DNA from 4 places in the Pseudoalteromonas ulvae UL12 genome. Region 4 is predicted to be linked to each of the others. Evidence: predicted binding sites of a transcription regulator. Region 4 holds the regulator's gene; each other region holds the start of a gene.
What was found. The regulator sigma-54, encoded in region 4, starts transcription at its own class of promoters, with help from an activator protein. The targets are predictions, from matches to a motif close to GTTGGCACGNNNNTNGNNT.
Positions count from the first base shown of each region.

Region 1: PULV_RS09035 (FimV/HubP family polar landmark protein) is a predicted target of sigma-54. The motif match lies at 2,268-2,286, and genes of this name have one in related genera.
Region 2: PULV_RS09895 (flagellar basal body rod protein FlgF) is a predicted target of sigma-54. The motif match lies at 2,313-2,331, and genes of this name have one in related genera.
Region 3: PULV_RS05110 (DUF2726 domain-containing protein) is a predicted target of sigma-54. The motif match lies at 3,596-3,614, and genes of this name have one in related genera.

Region 1 is NZ_AQHJ01000027.1:198,372-203,022, reverse strand. Features, by position in the region: gene PULV_RS09045 (4-phosphoerythronate dehydrogenase) at 1-984, shown strand, start outside; gene PULV_RS09040 (aspartate-semialdehyde dehydrogenase) at 997-2,013, shown strand; gene PULV_RS09035 (FimV/HubP family polar landmark protein) at 2,357-4,651, shown strand, end outside.
Region 2 is NZ_AQHJ01000027.1:396,738-401,388, reverse strand. Features, by position in the region: gene flgC (flagellar basal body rod protein FlgC) at 1-40, shown strand, start outside; gene PULV_RS09905 (flagellar hook assembly protein FlgD) at 53-775, shown strand; gene flgE (flagellar hook protein FlgE) at 791-2,263, shown strand; gene PULV_RS09895 (flagellar basal body rod protein FlgF) at 2,367-3,134, shown strand; gene flgG (flagellar basal-body rod protein FlgG) at 3,156-3,944, shown strand; gene flgH (flagellar basal body L-ring protein FlgH) at 3,961-4,644, shown strand.
Region 3 is NZ_AQHJ01000023.1:350,415-355,065, reverse strand. Features, by position in the region: gene tyrS (tyrosine--tRNA ligase) at 1-210, shown strand, start outside; gene PULV_RS05125 (cobalamin-binding protein) at 307-1,053, opposite strand; gene PULV_RS05120 (cobalamin biosynthesis protein CobD/CbiB) at 1,118-2,071, opposite strand; gene mtnN (5'-methylthioadenosine/S-adenosylhomocysteine nucleosidase) at 2,072-2,779, opposite strand; gene PULV_RS05110 (DUF2726 domain-containing protein) at 2,962-3,558, opposite strand; gene folE2 (GTP cyclohydrolase FolE2) at 3,685-4,608, opposite strand.
Region 4 is NZ_AQHJ01000033.1:114,066-118,716, forward strand. Features, by position in the region: gene rapZ (RNase adapter RapZ) at 1-269, opposite strand, end outside; gene ptsN (PTS IIA-like nitrogen regulatory protein PtsN) at 288-737, opposite strand; gene hpf (ribosome hibernation promoting factor) at 740-1,027, opposite strand; gene PULV_RS15965 (RNA polymerase factor sigma-54) at 1,053-2,537, opposite strand; gene lptB (LPS export ABC transporter ATP-binding protein) at 2,599-3,324, opposite strand; gene lptA (lipopolysaccharide transport periplasmic protein LptA) at 3,321-3,821, opposite strand; gene lptC (LPS export ABC transporter periplasmic protein LptC) at 3,811-4,365, opposite strand; gene kdsC (3-deoxy-manno-octulosonate-8-phosphatase KdsC) at 4,362-4,651, opposite strand, start outside.

The sequences.
Region 1 (4,651 bases), on a different contig from region 4:
TTACTTCGTTTTGCTGATCAACTTAAATTTGTGGGAACCGCCACTATCGGTACTGATCATGTCGATCAAGATGAACTCGCTAAGCGTAATATCGCGTTTACCAATGCGCCGGGCTGTAATGCGGTGGCAGTGGCTGAATTTGTGATTAGTGCTTTGTGTGCGTTATCGCAGCAATATCATTTCGAATTGTCAGATAAAGTCGTCGGTATTGTCGGGGTTGGTAATATTGGGATCCGATTGCATCGTAAGTTACAAGCAATTGGAATCAAGACATTATTATGTGACCCATTTGTTCAAGAGCAATATCCAGAACTTCAGTTTGTTGAATTATCGCAATTATTTCAGCAGGTTGATGTGATTAGTTTTCACGTGCCGTTAATAAAAGATGGCCCCCATGCGACAAAACATTTACTTAACGAGCAAACGTTAAGTTCACTTAAACCAAATGCGATTGTGATTAATGCGAGCCGTGGTGATGTGATTGATAATCTGGCACTAAACGCGTATTTATCTGAGCCGCATCAGCATCATGTGGTACTTGATGTGTGGGAAAATGAACCGACAATCAATACACAGCTTTTAGATAAGGTCGATTTTGCCTCGGTTCATATTGCAGGGCATACGCTTGAGGGCAAAGCGCGAGGCACACAAATGCTTTATCAAGCTTTAAGTGCACAGCTTGATACACCTGCTGAATTACAATTAAGCGACTTTTTACCCACTCCTGCGATAACCAATATGACAGTGTCTGCTTCATTTGAAGTCAAAAACCTGCCCCAGTTAGTGCATAGTGTTTATGATATTCGACGAGATGATGGTATTGTGCGCGCCGAATTACAAAAGAAGGGTTTTGACTTCTTACGTAAAAATTATCCCATTCGCCGTGAATTTTCAGCTTTGACCCTAGAATGCGCGACGGATGAACAAGCTTTAATGTTGTCTGAGCTAGGCTTTACAACGAGCAATACAGCGTTACTTAAATAAGGTATTTTCATTATGTCTCAACAATACAATGTAGCTATTTTAGGTGCTACTGGCCTTGTCGGTCGTCAAATTATTGAAACTTTAGCGGATCGTAAATTTCCTGTCGGGTCATTATTCCCGCTGGCAAGTAGCCGAAGTGCAGGTGAAGATATCAAATTTCAAGGTCAAGACATTGAAGTGCAAGATGTTGAGTTATTTGACTTTTGCCAAGCGCACATTGCCATTTTTTCTGCTGGGAGTGAAGCCTCACTCAAATATGCATCGATTGCTGCTGACGCAGGTTGCATTGTGATTGATAACTCATCAGCGTTTCGCAATGATTTTGAAATTCCGCTAGTAGTGCCGGAAGTGAACCCACACAGTTTAGAGGATTACCGTAATCGCAATATTATTGCCAATCCAAATTGTTCGACAATTCAGCTGATGCTTGCTGTCAAACCTATTTATGATGCGTATGGTATTGATCGCATTAATGTGTGTACGTATCAAGCCGTATCGGGCGCAGGCAAAGAAGCCGTCGATGAGCTCGCAAAACAAACGGCTAACCTCATGAATGCCCGCCCAATGGACAACCAAGTGTTTCCTAAGCAAATCGCGTTTAATGTGATCCCACAAATTGATGACTTCACTGAAAATGGTTATACCAAAGAAGAAATGAAGATAGTCAATGAGACGCAAAAAATTCTTGGTGATTCAACTGTTTCGGTCAATCCAACAGCGGTGAGAGTACCGGTCTTTTTTGGTCATTCAGAAGCGATCCATTTAGAAACGCGTATGCCGTATGATCTTGAGCATGTTAAGTCATTATTGCGCGAGGCTCCTGGGGTTGAATTAATTGAAGATGAGCATGACTATCCAACAGCTGTGAGTGATGCCAGCGGTAATGACACTGTTTATGTAGGTCGCGTTCGTGCTGATATCAGTCACCCTCAAGGACTAAATATGTGGGTTGTGTCGGATAACACCCGTAAAGGTGCAGCAACAAATAGTGTTCAAATAGCTGAAAAGTTAATCGAAATTTACCTATAAATAAATCAAATTAGCAAAGGCTTAGCACTATATTGGCCTTGAGTTAGAAAAAACAACAAAACAGGCCTTTGTGCCTGTTTTGTTGTTTTTACAGCAATAAAATGAACGTTGTACCAACTATTGCCGCTAGAAGATGAAGGTGGCAATTGAGCTAATTTATTATTTTTGCTCTATAAATAATTATTTAATATCTAAGGTGTTCATTTTTAAAGTCTTTCAATGGATATTCGTGATCATCTGGTTTATAGTTTGAGATTGGAACAAAGCTTGCAAAATTATAATAACCAAGTTTGTGTATTCTCAGTTCAATACACGAATATTTTTCAGAAAGTAAAGGAATAGCATGCGCGGTTTATCCTCAATTTTACTTTTAATGTCAGTATTACTTATGCCACTAAGTTCTGCTGATGAAGGCACTCGGTTAAAAGGCCCAAAGGGGGTTGATTACGGTGAACAAGGCCGAGCGTATGGGCCGGTAAAGTCGAGCGACACCTTATGGCGGATCGCAGTAAAAGTCAGACCTGATAACTCAGTAACAATTTATCAAGTCATGCAAGCTCTGTATGAAAAAAACCCAGATTCTTTCTTAGATAAAAATATCAATCACATCCGTGATGGCGCTTATTTAAAAATCCCTTCAATGCGCGAAATCCGTAGTATCGAACCTGAATTGGCAAGACAAAAGTCAGATCAAGATGATGAGCTGTGGGAGAAAAAGAAAAGTGGCACATTAGATTCAAATGAAATTAATTTAGTCGAAAAGAAAGTGACACAGGCGCGCCAATCTGATGTGGAAGAGGCCAAGCTTGAAATTAAAAAAGAGTTAAATGAATTAAAACAAACTCAAAACGATAATTTGGTTGATTTACAACAAAAATTCAAATCTTCAGTGGGTAATGCTGAGGCGATTTTAGCTGAAAATAACAAACTGAAATCTCAGCTTGAGCTCATCTCACAAGAGCTCGAACTTGTTAAAGCGCAGCTAGGCAACGATAGTAAAATACAACAACAGCTTAGAGAAATGCTTGCATTGCAAAATGAAGAACTTGCAATGCAAAAGGCTAAGTTAGCACAAGAAGAACAAGGCACAGATTGGGGAAAAGTGTTCTCTGATCCACTTTATATCGCCTTGTTCTCGAGTATTCCGGCGATTCTTATTATTGTGGGTGGATTCTTATTTGTCCGAAACCGAAATAAGTCAGAGCCTCAGCCTGAACCTATGTTTGACACGCCAGCACCCATGGCTCCAGCGCCGCCTCCACCTCCGTTTGAGGTTGATGATACGCCCGATCTTATGTCAATGGATGACAGCCTAGCGGATGATAACCTTACTGATGATAGTTTAGATGACTTACTTGATGACTCTATCCGCTTGGATGATGAGCTCGATAGTGATGATATCTTACCTGAACCCGACGATATTCTATATGAAGAAGATGAACCAGAGCTCGACATTGACGACATGGATGGTGACTCTTTACTGAATCAAGATGAACTGGATGGTTTGTTAAGTGATGACCTTGTCTTTGATGATGGTTCGGATGAATTAGATGATCTCGTGCCTGACTTACCAGAGACTGAAGCGAGCACGGATGTATTAGCTGATGATGATATTGATGCATTGCTTCAGCAAGATTTTGATAGCCCTGCTGATGATGATTTACTTCCAGATACCGATATCGAAATTGATATTCCTGAAGAGCTAGAGCCGGATGACTCAGTCAAAGAAGACGATATTGATGGGCTCATGGATGAATTGAGTACGCCAACTGATGTTGTTTCTGATGACAATGACATTGATGCTTTACTTGATGGTAATGCTTCAACAGGTATCGCGTCCGATGATGAAGTTGATGACTTATTAAATAGTAGCTTCGATGGCGATGAGTCAGCTCTTGATGACTTAGATGACATTGATGCAATGTTAGCTGAGGCAAATAATGCTCCAGAAGAAGATGACTCAGCAGATGAGCAAGAAAATGAGTCTGACGATTTGGATGGCTTGTTAGATGATTTAGATCTCGAAGATGATGAGCAAGAAACTGCCGCTGCGGACGAGGCAGCTGATGATTTAGATGTTGCACCTGAATCTACAGAGGACGATGAGTCCGAAGATCTTGATGGCTTGTTAGATGATTTAGATCTTGAAGATGATGAGCAAGAAACGGCCGCTGCAGACGAGGCAGCTGATGTTGAAGAAGATGATTTAGACGACTTGTTATCAGAAGTCGCTGACGATAATACCGAAGTTGATGAGTTAGACATTGAACCTGAATCTGCAGAGCACGATGAGTCTGACGACCTCGATGGTTTGTTAGATGATTTAGATCTTGAAGATGATGAGCAAGAAACTGCCGCTGCGGACGAGGTTACTGATGTTGAAGAAGATGATTTAGACGACTTGTTATCAGAAGTCGCTGACGATAATACCGAAGTTGATGAGTTAGACATTGAACCTGAATCTGCAGAGCACGATGAGTCTGACGACCTCGATGGTTTGTTAGATGATTTAGATCTTGAAGATGATGAGCAAGAAACTGCCGCTGCGGACGAGGTTACTGATGTTGAAGAAGATGATTTAGACGACTTGTTATCAGAAGTCGCTGACGATAATACCGAAGTTGATGAGTTAGACATT
Region 2 (4,651 bases), on a different contig from region 4:
AAGTATGCTGAGCAAAACAATCATGCTTGGTCAGCGTTAATAGGAGTGTGCAATGTTTAATCCTATAAATGGTTCACAAAGCAGCAGCTTTGTAGACAGTTTAAAAAATACAAAAGAAGAGAAAATTCAAACAGCTGAAGAAGCGAATGAATTATCTCAACAGGATTTCTTCACATTGATGACGAAGCAGCTCTCGATGCAAGATCCGATGAACCCAACAGACAATGAAGCCATGATGGCGCAAATGACCAATATGTCGATTGCTGAAGGTGTCAGCAATATGGCGACTAAATTTGATCAATTTGCAGCTTCTATGACTTCAAACCAAGCATTGCAAGCGTCTAGCTTAGTTGGACGAGATGTCTTGATTGATACTCACTATGTGCACAATACCCCAGGTGAAGAAGTCTCAGGTCGTATTGCTCTAGAGCAAGGTGCTTCAGATATCAAAGTTCGTATTGAAGACGAGCGAGGAGTGGTTGTTGGCGAAATTCCTTTACCGGCATCCACGGGTGGAAATCTCGAGTTTAAATGGGATGGGAAAGACTCCAAAGGAAATACAGTTCCTGAAGGCATGTACAAAATTCGTGCTGTAGGCCTAGTGCAAAACGTGCCTGATGAAAATGGGGTACTTAAAGCGCGGCATATTGAATTGCCTGTTCAAGCTCGTTCAAGAGTTGACAGTGTCAGTATGGGGCAAAATGGTACAGGGCTTGTGCTTAACTTTAACGGGTTAGGCAGTGTTAAATTTGAAGATGTTTTAGAAGTCAGTTAATAGGGTAGGTTAATTATGTCATTCAATATCGCTTTAAGTGGCTTAAAAGCTGCGCAAAAAGATTTAGATGTTACCGCCAATAACATCGCCAATGTTAATACATATGGTTTTAAAGAGTCGCGAGCTGAATTTGCAGATGTGTTTTCAACTTCTCTATTTTCAAACTCTAAAACGCAAAATGGTGAAGGGGTGTTAACGCAAGATGTTGCCCAACAATTCCATCAAGGGAGCTTATTATTTACATCAAACTCGCTTGATATGGCAATTAGTGGTAATGGTTTCTTTGTTACTACCGATGGTCCGTTAAGCCGTGATTTTACCTATAGCCGTGCAGGTGCTTTTAAGCTCGATAGTGAAAATAGAATTGTCACTTCAGGCGGAGACTTCTTGCAAGGTCTGCCTGTTAACGATGACGGGTCGGTGAAATCAGTGAGCTTAAGCACGACAGCGCCTATTCAAATTCCTGATAGTGCAGGTTCGCCAGCGGCAACGGCTCGAGTGGATATGAGTTTTAATTTAGATTCGAATGCAACTCCGCTTGACCCTTATCAATTTGATCCGACAGATACGTCTACCTACACAGCATCAACCTCGACAGTGATTTATGATTCTTTAGGTAACAGTCGTATAGCCTCTTATTATTATGTTCGAACGGCTGATCCTGCGACAGTTAATGCAGCAGCTCCAGCCCCAAGCCCAGGTTTTGCTGCTGTACCTCCCGCGCCAAACAACACCAATGCTAACTCTTGGGTGATGTTTGCAACGGTGACTGATGATGCTGGGGTGCAACAAAAAGTTGATTTACAACAAGATCCACTAGCAGTTACTGGACCGAACGCAACGACATTTTCATTACGAGATCCTGCAACAGACCCAACAGCAATAACGGGGATGCTGATCCAATTTGATACTTCCGGTGGAGTGGTAGGAGATACGTTCCCTACGCCAAAAACCGAAGCTCTAGGAGCTCCTGGTAATATCACAGGTGCGCCTATTGCGTTACCTTATGAAGGGGCAAATGTGATAACGAATGGGGCTGATCCAGATCAAAATTTAATTATGGTTATGTCAAATCTTACTCAATTCTCATCTGCGTTTGAAGTGACGGCATTGAGTCAAGATGGACAAACGGTAGGTCGTTTAACGGGGATCTCTATTGGCTCGGATGGTTTGATTGAAGCGAAATACTCTAATGGTGACTCACAAGCGATTAGTAAAGTTGCGTTGGTACGTTTTCCAAATGATCAAGGTTTAACGCAAATAGGTAATACAGCATGGACTGCAAGCCAAACATCAGGAGATCCCTTAGCTGGAGAACCTGATTCAGGAACGTTCGGCTCTATTCGCTCGGGTACGCTTGAGCAATCTAACGTTAATTTAACTGGTGAGCTGGTTGATTTAATCACCGCTCAACGAAACTTCCAAGCAAACTCACGTGCGTTAGAAGTTAATAATCAAATTTCTCAGAATATCTTACAGATCCGGTAAGTGTAAATTTATCGGTAAGTTAAATGGCTACCTTAGGGTAGCCATTTTTTTTGGCACTAATATTGCTTTATCAGGTTAAGGTTCAATTTATTGGCGAATAGAAATGGATAAGTTGCTGTATATTTCCATGAGTGGGGCAAAGCAAAATTTAATTGGTGTGTCAGTAAAAGCCAATAATTTAGCAAATGCATCTACGGTTGGTTTCAAAGCTGATTTAGAGCAAGCGCGTTCTATGCAAGCGTTTGGTGAAGGTCATCCGACACGTGTTTTTGCCATGGAAGAGCGTCCAGGATCAAACATGTCCATGGGAGCACTCTCAACAACAGGCCGAAACTTAGATGTCTCAGTCAGTGGCGGTGGTTGGTTTACAGTTCAGGATAACCAAGGTGAAGAAGCATATAGTCGCTCAGGTAATTTGCATATAACCAAAACAGGACAACTGCTAACTGCCCGCGGTGAGCCAATGATTGGTGAAGGCGGGCCGATTATTTTACCTGTCCCAATCGAAAAGATTCAAATCTCAGATGACGGCACAATCCAAGTGCGCCCTCAGGGAGCACCGGCTAATTTCTTAGAGGAAGTGGATCGACTCAAGGTGGTCGTGCCCGAAAACCAAAACTTACTTGAAAAAGGTCTCGATGGATTATTTAGGCCCAAAGACAAAGATGCATTTAATGATTTGTGTGGTTTTTGTGATACAGCACCGAATGTCCGCGTAATGAGCGGTACATTAGAAATGTCGAATGTAAATCCAGTAGATGAAATGGTTGGCATGATTGCGCACCAACGCCAATTTGAATTGCAAGTAAAGATGATGAAAACCGCAGAGAAGATCGACGAAAGTCAAAGTTCTCTAATGCGAATTATTTAATTAATTGACGGAGGATAAATTATGCATCCGGCATTGTGGATAAGTAAAACGGGGCTTGACGCTCAACAAACCGATATAGCGGTTATTTCGAATAATTTAGCCAATGCGAGCACGGTTGGTTATAAAAAAAGTAGGGCTGTATTCGAAGACTTGTTGTACCAGAACATCAATCAACCTGGCGGCCGCTCTTCTCAAGACACCGAAATGCCTTCTGGTTTGATGTTAGGAGCCGGTACAAAAGTTGTGGCAACACAAAAGAATTTTTCTCAAGGAAATATGATCACCACTGATAATTCTATGGACTGGATGATTCAGGGGCAAGGTTTCTTTGAAGTGTTATTACCAGATGGGAGCTTAGCTTATTCTCGTGCAGGTCAATTTACCACTGATGGTGATGGCCGAGTGGTGACATCAGGCGCAGGCTTTCCTGTTCAGCCTGAAATGAATGTCCCCGATGATGCTCAGTCGCTTACGGTATCTCAAGATGGTGAAGTTTCAGTAAGAGTGAGAGGTCAAGCTGATAATGTCGTCATTGGTCAGTTAACGATTTCTGATTTTATTAATCCATCAGGCCTTGAGCCGATGGGACAAAATCTTTTTACAGAAACGGCTGTCAGTGGTGCTCCTATTCAAGGTAACCCAGGAGTTGAAGGGCTCGGTATTATTGTACAAGGCGCGCTTGAAACATCAAATGTGAACACCACTGAAGAGTTAGTGAACTTAATTGAAACACAGCGTATTTATGAAATGAACTCAAAAGTTATTTCATCAGTGGATCAAATGCTGAACTTTATTAATCAGCAGCTTTAATGAGTGGGAGAGGATCATGAAGAATATTCTAGTCTGTTTGAGTACATTACTTTTATCTGTTGGCTGTATGTCGACAGGAAATCGTACTGTGCTGCAAGATGATCCTTACTATAGCCCGATGGTTCCTGAGCCGACGACAGAACAATTGGTGCAAACGGGCTCTTTATTTGATGCTTACACTTCAAATGATTTATACAGTGATAAAAAAGCAGTACGTGTCGGCGATATCATCACTGTAATGCTTAATGAATCGACTCAAGCCTCTAAAAGCGCCAAAACCGAAACAGATAAAGCAACAGACATTGGTCTACAACCTATCGTAGGTTTAGGTGGAAACAACGTTAATATCGGTGGTGAAAGTATTCAGTTGGGATTAACGTCCGATGCCTCTTATAAAGGGGATGCTAAATCTAATCAATCAAATAGTTTAAGTGGCAATATTTCAGTCAATGTGATGCGAGTTTTGCCTAATGGTAACTTGATGATCCGTGGAGAGAAATGGCTCACTCTCAACACTGGTGAAGAGTTTATTCGATTAGAGGGAATTATTCGTGTCTCTGATGTTGCAGCGGATAATACGGTAGAGTCGAATCGTATTGCCAATGCCCGGATCCAATATTCAGGAAAAGGTGACATGCAAGATGCTCAAAGTAGTGGCTGGCTTTCTCGCTTTTTTATGGGCTCTTTATTTCCTTTTTAGGATGTTC
Region 3 (4,651 bases), on a different contig from region 4:
ATTGAGACTGACGTGATCTCAATTGCTAATTTACTTAAAGAAGCAGGGTTGGTTGCCAGTACTTCAGAAGCGATGCGCATGATTAAGCAAGGTGCGGTAAAGCTTAATGGTGAAGATAAAATCACTGATACCAAACTTGAAATCAGTAAAGGTACACAAGAAATTTATCAAGTAGGTAAACGTAAGTTTGCTAATATTTCTGTCGTATAATTATTTCTGATTTTAAAAAAACCGATAGCGTGTAACGTTATCGGTTTTTTTGTGTCTGTACTCTTTTTGACATTAACGGGGAGTCCATATAAGCCCCTAGTCAGATGTTTTTATCGGAGCGGTAATATCGCAAAGATGTTCTAAACCTTGTAATACTCTTGCCGTAAAACGGTGTAAATAATCAGGGTCGATGTAATACATGCGGTCATTTTTCACTGCGTTAATCATTTTTAAGTTTGACCACATCTCTCCATGGCCACTACTTGGGCTCTTGTTTGAAATGATAATGATGTCAGGATTCTTAAGCATGACTTGCTCTTTATTGACGGTCGGATAGGCCACTGAATGCTCAGAAAAGGGGTTAGTTAAAGCACACACATCTAATAAATTTTGGATCCAGCTATCGCCATTGGAGGTGATGATAGGCGAATGCCACACTTGAAAAAAAGTGTTTTGTTTAGGTCGGTGTTGATATTGATTTTTAATAGAGTCTAAGCGCGTTAAAAATGCTTTATTCAGTTTAGTTGCTATCGCAGTGGTATCAGTTAACTTTGCCACTTGCATCAACTGCTTTGGAATATCTTCAAGTGTATGAGGGTTTGAGATATGCACCTTAATCCCAAAACGCTTTAGTTTTTCTACTTGCGCAGATTGGGCGCTGCCTTGCCACATCAACACTAAATCAGGTTTTAAACGGATCAGGGCATCTAAATTGATCCCATTTGCATCTGATACAATCGGTTTTTTTTGTGCCTCTAAAGGGTAATCACTGTAAGCACTGACGGCGACAATTTGCTCACCTAAACCAAGTGAGTAGGCCCATTCAGTTAAATGAGGAGCCAAAGTTGCTATGCGTTGTGTGGCAAAAGAGGAAAATGAAGTACAAATTAAAAAAACGAATATCCATCTAGACTTTAAGAAAAGCAACAGCGATCTCCAATAATATTATGACACTCAACCAGAGAATTTTTACTTGGTTAAGTATGCTTAAAGCGTGCGGTATGGCACGAGCCGAAGGCAGAGGGCTTTGACTCACGCGCATTTTCGCATATCGCTTTTTTTGGTACAAGGCGGGACCACCAATTTGTATTTGCATTGCAGCCGCCATCGCGCTGAGGAGCCATCCGGTATTTTTCTGATAGAAAAATCGGCCATATTGACCCATATAGCGAATCGCGACACGGCTGTGTTTACTCAAAGCAATGGAGCATGCGACTAAGCGCGTAGGTAACCATTCAAATGTATAATTAATGACTTGCACAGGTTTGAGGAAGGCAGCATCGGGGGCCACTTTTTTTGACCAAGTATTATGGACTAAATTAATCAAGCGATAGCTTAATGCAACAAAAGGTCCAGCGACTAAAAACCAAAAAATCACCGCAAAATAATGACGCGCTAAACGCAGAACAAGTGTTTCAATACTGGCTTTAATGATGCCAACTTCCGATAAGGACGCTGTTTCTCTTCGTAACCAGAGCCTGAGCAAGTCGCGAGCGGCTGCTTTTTGGTTATGTTTGAGCAGAGTTGGGATTTTTTTGATGGCACTTTCGAGTTCTTTACTTTCAATACACAAATATAAAATGAATGCCGAAAGCCATTGCGGATAAATAGCAAAGTATAAAATCCCCCAGACTAAAGCCAGTATGGTTAATACTGGTAAAATAAGCCCTAGCGTACCCGCTAAATATTGATATTGCGCAGTGGATTGAGAATCAAAAATACGAGACTGAATGTTGCTAAAAATGAGCTTAAATAAAGTGAATGGGTGATAGGCGCGGGAAAGAGGCAATATGCGCTCGGCGCAGATTGCCACAAGCAATAAAATAAAGCCCAAATGTTGTTGGGCGATATCAAGGAGCACTTAAAGAGTCACACCTTGTAAATTAGTGAGTAATGCAGTCACCATCTTTGATGAATTTTCTGAGGCTGTTACTAGGTATGCTTCAAATGACTCTGGCGATTCTTTACCTGCAATATCCGATAATGAGCGGATCACCACAAAAGGAGTGTTGAGCTGATGACACGTTTGCGCAATTGATGCACCTTCCATCTCAACGGCAAGCATTGATGGGAATTGTGTACGTGTTGCTTCAATGCGCACAGGATCACACATAAATGAATCACCGGTACAGATAAGGCCCGTCATCGTTTTTACACTATCTAATGACGCAATAGCTTGTTGCGCAGCTTCAATCAATGTTGGATGAGCCGAAAAACCCGCCGGCATATTTGGTACTTGGCCAAACTCATAACCAAATGCTGTGACATCAACATCGTGATGACGCACTTCAGATGAAATCACCACATCGCCTACATTTAAGCTTTGCTCAAACCCACCGGCTGAGCCGGTATTAATAATGCAATCAGGTGAAAAACGTTCAATTAATAGTGTTGTAGCGATACTCGATGCCACTTTACCAATGCCAGATTGAACCAAGGTAACCGTGTGCTCAGCTAACTGACCTGTATAAAAGGTAAATCCAGCAACTTGAGTTGTATTCACTTGTGTCATGGTGTCGCGCAAAATGGCCACTTCAGGCTCCATAGCGCCAATGATACCGATATTCATAAAATATAATCCTCTTTCTAGTTGTGCTGATTATACTGTGAAAGCTTAAAAATGCGAGAATCAAAGACTTAGGGATATGAAAAATCGCCACCCGAGGGCTTAAAAATGGGCTGAATTGATTGCTGGCATAATCACCAAAGTTTTGGATATGAAGTTTGCAGCGCATTGCGCTGCAAACATTACTAAGAGACCTGTGCCAAAGCAGTGGAGTTTGATGCTTTCACTTGAGAAGGAGATAATACCGCCGGACGCATAATCGTTTTTGCTTTGACTATTGGCGGTTTCACCGCTTTTTTGCCAAGTTTAAATAAAATAGCTTGGCGTACTTCAGAAGACTTATAACCAGCTTTGACTTTCATACGAATATGAGGGATACCAGCAGACTCAAGCGCGCCGCCCACAAACCAGTCTTTTTGGGCTTTATGGCCTTCTTTGTTATTGTTATTTACAAGATCTATCGCAGCGACAATATTTAAATTTTGTTTATCAAGCAAGACGAAGTCGAGCTGTTTATTTTTGGCTTTAGTCAGGGCCGTGCGTTTATTTTTTTCATTGATACCAGATTTAAAGTCAATCACATCGATTAATTTTACTCGACTGACAACTTTATAATCATTACCGACAGATTGCTCTAGCAAGGTTAAAAACGACTTTTCTACTTGCGTAAATAAACTCGTTTTACTTTTGAATGGGTAAGGGTTGCCGCTATCGGTCATTCGCCCCGCAATAACCGCTGCAATTACGACCAACACTAAAATCGATAACAGTACAAATTCCATAACTACTCCAAGACAACAAATTGACACTGCTTGGCTAAAGCACAATTTATGCCAAAAGTGATGTCTTAAAGTAAGAATGCGTGGGAGCTATGCTAAAGTGTTATCGACATAGCCCCGATATAAAAATTAAGCGGTATAACCCATTTCAACCCCTTTAACCGCGATACTGACTGCGTCATGGGCATGAAGGGATTCGTAATGGTTGATGCGTAACCAGAAATCAGAATAATCACTTTGCTGGTTGAGTATATGTTTTACTTTTCGGGCTGCATCTTCGCAAAACATTAAATTTTGACCATTGAGGCGTGCAAACTCTTGCTCATCTTCGCGTTTAACGGCTGCTTGAACGGGAGTTTTTAGCTCATTTTCAAGTGCATCAATCAAACCTAAAATATCAAAATGGCTGTCGAGTTGGTTGAGCTTTACCTTTACTTGCGCAATAGATCTTTGAGAGTGTGGTGTTGCAACAATACCTTGAGTACTGCCAAGCCATTGCATGACTTGATCTTTATCGATTGCTTGCTCGGTAAATTGCTGATCAAAAGCTTGTTGAATCAACTGGCGCGCTAAAGCAGCAGAGCATGGGCAAGTTGATGAATAAGTCACCGCGACACTTAGCTCAAGAACAACTGTTTGCTCTTTATAAGTTGCAGTAATTTCAACTGGGTAGGCTTTCCAGCCTGTTTTTCCGCTTAATAAAGAGCGACGACGCAGATGATAATCAAATTTTAAGGTAACTTGAGCTTGATCACTCAGTGAGTGATGACTGCTAATAAATTGATCTAAAACGCTAGCTAAAGTCTTTGGCGTTAATGTTTGATGATTAGAAAACTCATCCAGTGCCAAATACAAACGCGACATATGAATGCCTTTCGCTTGGGGATCATTTAAGTTGACGAAAGCTTCAGCTAATGCAGATACATGCTGTTCAGGGCTGTCTTTGCTACTAACAACGAGTGGGAGCTCAATTTGGCTCATTCCAACCCAGTCGAGTGTCCCTTCTTGTAATGCCTCAGCAGAGTGGGCAATGTCAGGCATGAATTTTTGCATCGGTTCGTTTACTCCCAGAAATAGCCTATGCTGAAAAACGCGC
Region 4 (4,651 bases):
TGATCGTCACTATCAAGATAAAATAATGATGAGTTGGCAAATTCAGGTAAATACTCAAGAATCTCATTAAACTCTTGCTGATCTTTAGGCAAGTTCCGTACGTCTATACTCACCGCTATCTTATCGTAACTATCAGATACACTGCGTACGAGGGAGGGAAGTAAGTTGACTGGGATATTATCGACAGCATAGTAGCCAAGATCTTCAAGTACTCTTAACGCTACAGATTTTCCTGATCCTGAGCGGCCACTGATAATAATAAGTTGCACGGTACATCTCCTTGATGATTACGCTGCATCGATTATCGCGTAGAGTTCTTCATCGCAAGTCGCATGACGTAATTGTTTGCAAAATAACTTGTCCTTTAGTTTATCAGCTATCGCAGCGAGCGTCTTTAGGTGAGCTTGACATTCGTCTTCAGGTACGAGCAGTGCCACAAAAATATCGACAGGTTTATTATCTATTGCATCAAATTCAATCGCCTCTTGGTTGACGATTAAAATAGCCAGGCTTTTATCGAGTCCAGCTAATCGGCCATGGGGTATAGCGATACCACGCCCGATGCCTGTGCTACCAAGTTTTTCACGATTCAATAACGCGCCAAGGATTTCTTGCTCAGAAAAGTCGGGGCGTTGCTGGTGAGCAACAAAGCTAATATGCTCTAAAATTCGCTTTTTGCTATGAAAAAGGACTGCGGCTTTGGTGCAGTCCTTGGAAATAAAAGAATTTAGTTTCATGATTAATGGCGTGAAAGTTTCTCTTTATGTTTAATTACTTGGCGATCTAATTTATCAATCAAGCCATCGATTGCAGCATACATATCTTGATGCTCGGACGTTGCAAATAATTCACCACCGGTGACATGGAGAGTTGCTTCTGCTTTTTGGACTAATTTCTCGATATCCAAAATAACATGAACGTTATTTATATGATCAAAGTGCCTTTCGAGCTTAGCAAATTTGTTAGTGACATAGTCTCTTAAAGGATCTGTTATTTCTACGTGACGACCAGTTAAATTTAGTTGCATAAGCATTTTCCTTCTATTTTACGTCTCAGATCAAACGTTTTCTCTGATTTGACGGGGGGATAGAGAGAGATTCACGATATTTTGCTATCGTGCGTCTCGCCACTTGTATTCCTTGCTCTGCCAATATATCTGCAATTTTACTATCACTCAAAGGTTTAGCCTGATTTTCTGCAGCGATTAGCTTTTTAATTAATGCTCGAATAGCCGTTGATGAGCATTCTCCACCATTCTCTGTACTGACATGGCTTGAAAAGAAAAATTTTAATTCATAGATACCACGTGGCGTATGCATGAATTTTTGAGTCGTGACACGTGAAATCGTAGACTCGTGCATTTCGACCATTTCAGCAACATCATTGAGTACCATAGGTTTCATCGCTTCATCGCCATGTTCAAAAAAAGCTTGTTGTTGCTGAACGATGCAGTTTGATACTTTTAAAAGAGTATCATTGCGACTTTCTAAACTCTTAATAAACCATTTAGCTTCTTGTAAATGTGAGCGAATAAACTGACTGTCTTCGCTCGATTTAACAGAACGGCTCATTGCAGCATATTGATCATTTACTCTGATTTTTGGCATGCTTTCTGAGTTTAGCTCAACCACCCAACGACCTTTTATTTTTTTTACAGACACATCAGGAATAACATATTCTGGTTGCTCGGTATTGATGCTATCTGCAGGCTTTGGATTGAGGCTATGAATCAGTGCCATGACTTCTTTTAGCTCATTTTCCTTAAGCTTGGTTTTCTTCATTAAGGTTCGATAGTCGCGAGAAGCTAAAAGTTCAATGTGTTCTTTTACAATTTCTTTAGTGTGCGACAACCAAGGGGTGCTTTTATCAAACTGATTGAGTTGAATTAACAGGCATTCTGGAAAATCCCGCGCGGCGATACCGATAGGATCAAAGACTTGAATACGTTTTAATACGGCTTCTACCTCATCTAACTCTACAGCAAGGCCATCACTGCCTTCTCCAATGCTTTCACAGATATCTTCTGTTGATAAGGTTAAGTAGCCTTGATCATTGATTGCTTCAACAATCGCTGTGGCAATGGCTTCATCTGTTGGGCTAAAAGGCGTTAAACGAAGTTGCCACATGAGGTAGTCTTGCAGTGATTCAGATGTGCTGCCTTGGTATAAAGTGTCGTTGTCGGGAGCGGGACCTGAGGATGACGTAGAGGGTCCGGCGCTGACATATTCATCCCAACCAACATCCATGGGGAGTTCGTCAGTAAGGGAGTCTTTATTTAATGCATCTGATGATTCTATTTCAACTTCAGCGGTGTGTTCATGATCGTCAGAAGAGTCTTTTTGGGAGTCGGCTGAATCGTTGTTATTGTCATTGCCATATTCTGCTTCTTCAACTTCAAGCAGAGGGTTGCTATCAAGTGCTTCTTGAATTTCTTGTTGTAAATCTAAAGTACTCAGTTGCAACAAGCGGATTGCTTGTTGTAACTGTGGGGTCATTGTAAGTTGTTGCCCAAGACGAAGTTGTAATGATTGCCTCATTTACGTCTAACAATCCTTTTGGTTATTAAAATAAATGGCACTTAGTTATGAAGTAAATTAACTATAGCTTGAATTGTTCACCTAGGTAAACATCACGTACTTTTTGGTTTTCAAGTACCTCTTTAGGAGTACCCGTTGCGATTAACTCACCGTGAGAAACAATGTAAGCTGTTTCACAAACATCTAAAGTTTCCCTTACATTATGGTCTGTAATTAACACACCAATGCCACGATTTTTTAAATGACGAATAATTTTCTTTATATCTATCACTGATATCGGATCGACACCGGCAAAGGGCTCATCGAGCAAGATAAACTTAGGGTTAGCGGCCAGCGCGCGTGCAATTTCAACACGACGGCGTTCTCCACCAGATAAAGCCATGCCTTGGCTATCTCGAATATGACAGATATTAAATTCTTCTAATAGGTTATCGAGTTGTTCTTCTCGTTGCGCTCTGTTGAGTTCTTTACGTGTTTCCAAAATAGCCATGATGTTTTGATAAACAGTTAACTTCCTGAATATAGAGGACTCTTGTGGCAAGTAACCTATGCCCATTCTTGCTCGGCTATGCATGGGAAGTAAAGTGATATCTTCTTCATCGATTGTAATCAAGCCTTTATCACTAGGAACTAAACCAACGATCATATAAAAAGTGGTGGTTTTTCCAGCACCATTGGGACCAAGTAATCCGACAATGCTGCCAGCTTTAACGCTTAGCCCTACGTTTTTGACCACTTGTCGGCCATTATAACTTTTGGCAAGTTGCTTGGCGTTGAGAGTGGTCATTTTTTATCCTTTTCAGACGGCGTTAAAATAGTGCGAACGCGTTGTGAGGAGTTTTCGTCTTTGACGGCACTAATGAGCTGCTGTTTTATGTCATAGGTGATTTTTTCTGCACTCATTTTTTGGCCGCTTTGAGTGATGGTTGCATTACCTGAGATAAGTAATATTTCAGTAGCGACATCGTAGCTGATTTCATTTGCACTTGCGGTGATCACTGTGCCATCTTCAAGTGTTTCAACGTAGGATGCTGGGTTGCCTTTAGCGACAAGCAGTTGTTTATTTTCTCCTAGCTCAGCTCTGCGGTAAGCCTCTAAAAAATCAGCTTTAATTTTTCGTTTGTCATGGGTAATTTCAACGTTTTTATCAAATATAATCACATTTCGTTTTATATCTGCTTTTTGGTTGTCTGCATCAATGATTACTTTTGAATTAGGTTGTGCGGCTTGAGTAAACAAGCTCACACCCAACAATGTAAGCATGAGTATGATTTTATTGGTCATAATAAATGGTCTGTGTATGGTTAATGAGTTCAATAACTTCGGTTTCAAAGTTAGCGATTAGTCCTTTACCTTTGATTAAGATATTCGGTCCTGTAATGGTCACTGGCCGCTCTGAATTCATGGTCGATTGATTAATATCCACTTCAAAATAGTCGGCTTGTATTGTTTGTAGCATGGCGGTTTTATCTAAATTAATTGCCTCAACATTCCCTTCCAATATGAGTATTTTACTATCGTAGAGTGTTGCTTCAGAGGCGTTGATTGTCCAGACCCCTTTTTCTGAATAAAGCGTGAAAATAGGCAGGCTAAAGTGAGTAAACCCTAACTCTTGATATTGTTCCATCTTAGTGGCTGCAACTTTATGACTAATTTTGCCATTAATATCAAACACTGTTTGCCTAAGTTCAGTGGCAATGTAATCAGGTGTGGCTACCTGTGCTTTTTTGTGTGTTTGTTTTTGTTGCGGCTGAGTAAAATATGGATACCAAAGCCACGTCATTAGGACTAAAAATAAGACACTAATGATTAGGCGAGCCGAATTCATGCGCTGGTTCCTTTTACACCTAAGCTAATGCCTTGACTAAGCATCAATAAGTCGGTGAGCTCCCTAACAGCCCCAAATCCACCAGGAAGTAAGGTGGTATAGTCAGATTGGTATTTAACGAGCGGGTGGGCATCTTGCACCGCAACAGAAAAGCCAACTTTTTCCATGACTGGTAAATCGGGACTATCATCACCAATATAGGCGATTTGGCCATCAGTAAGGTTTAACCGTGCTTTTAAATCTTCATAAGCAACAATTTTATCTTCTTGGCCTTGGTAGATGTAAG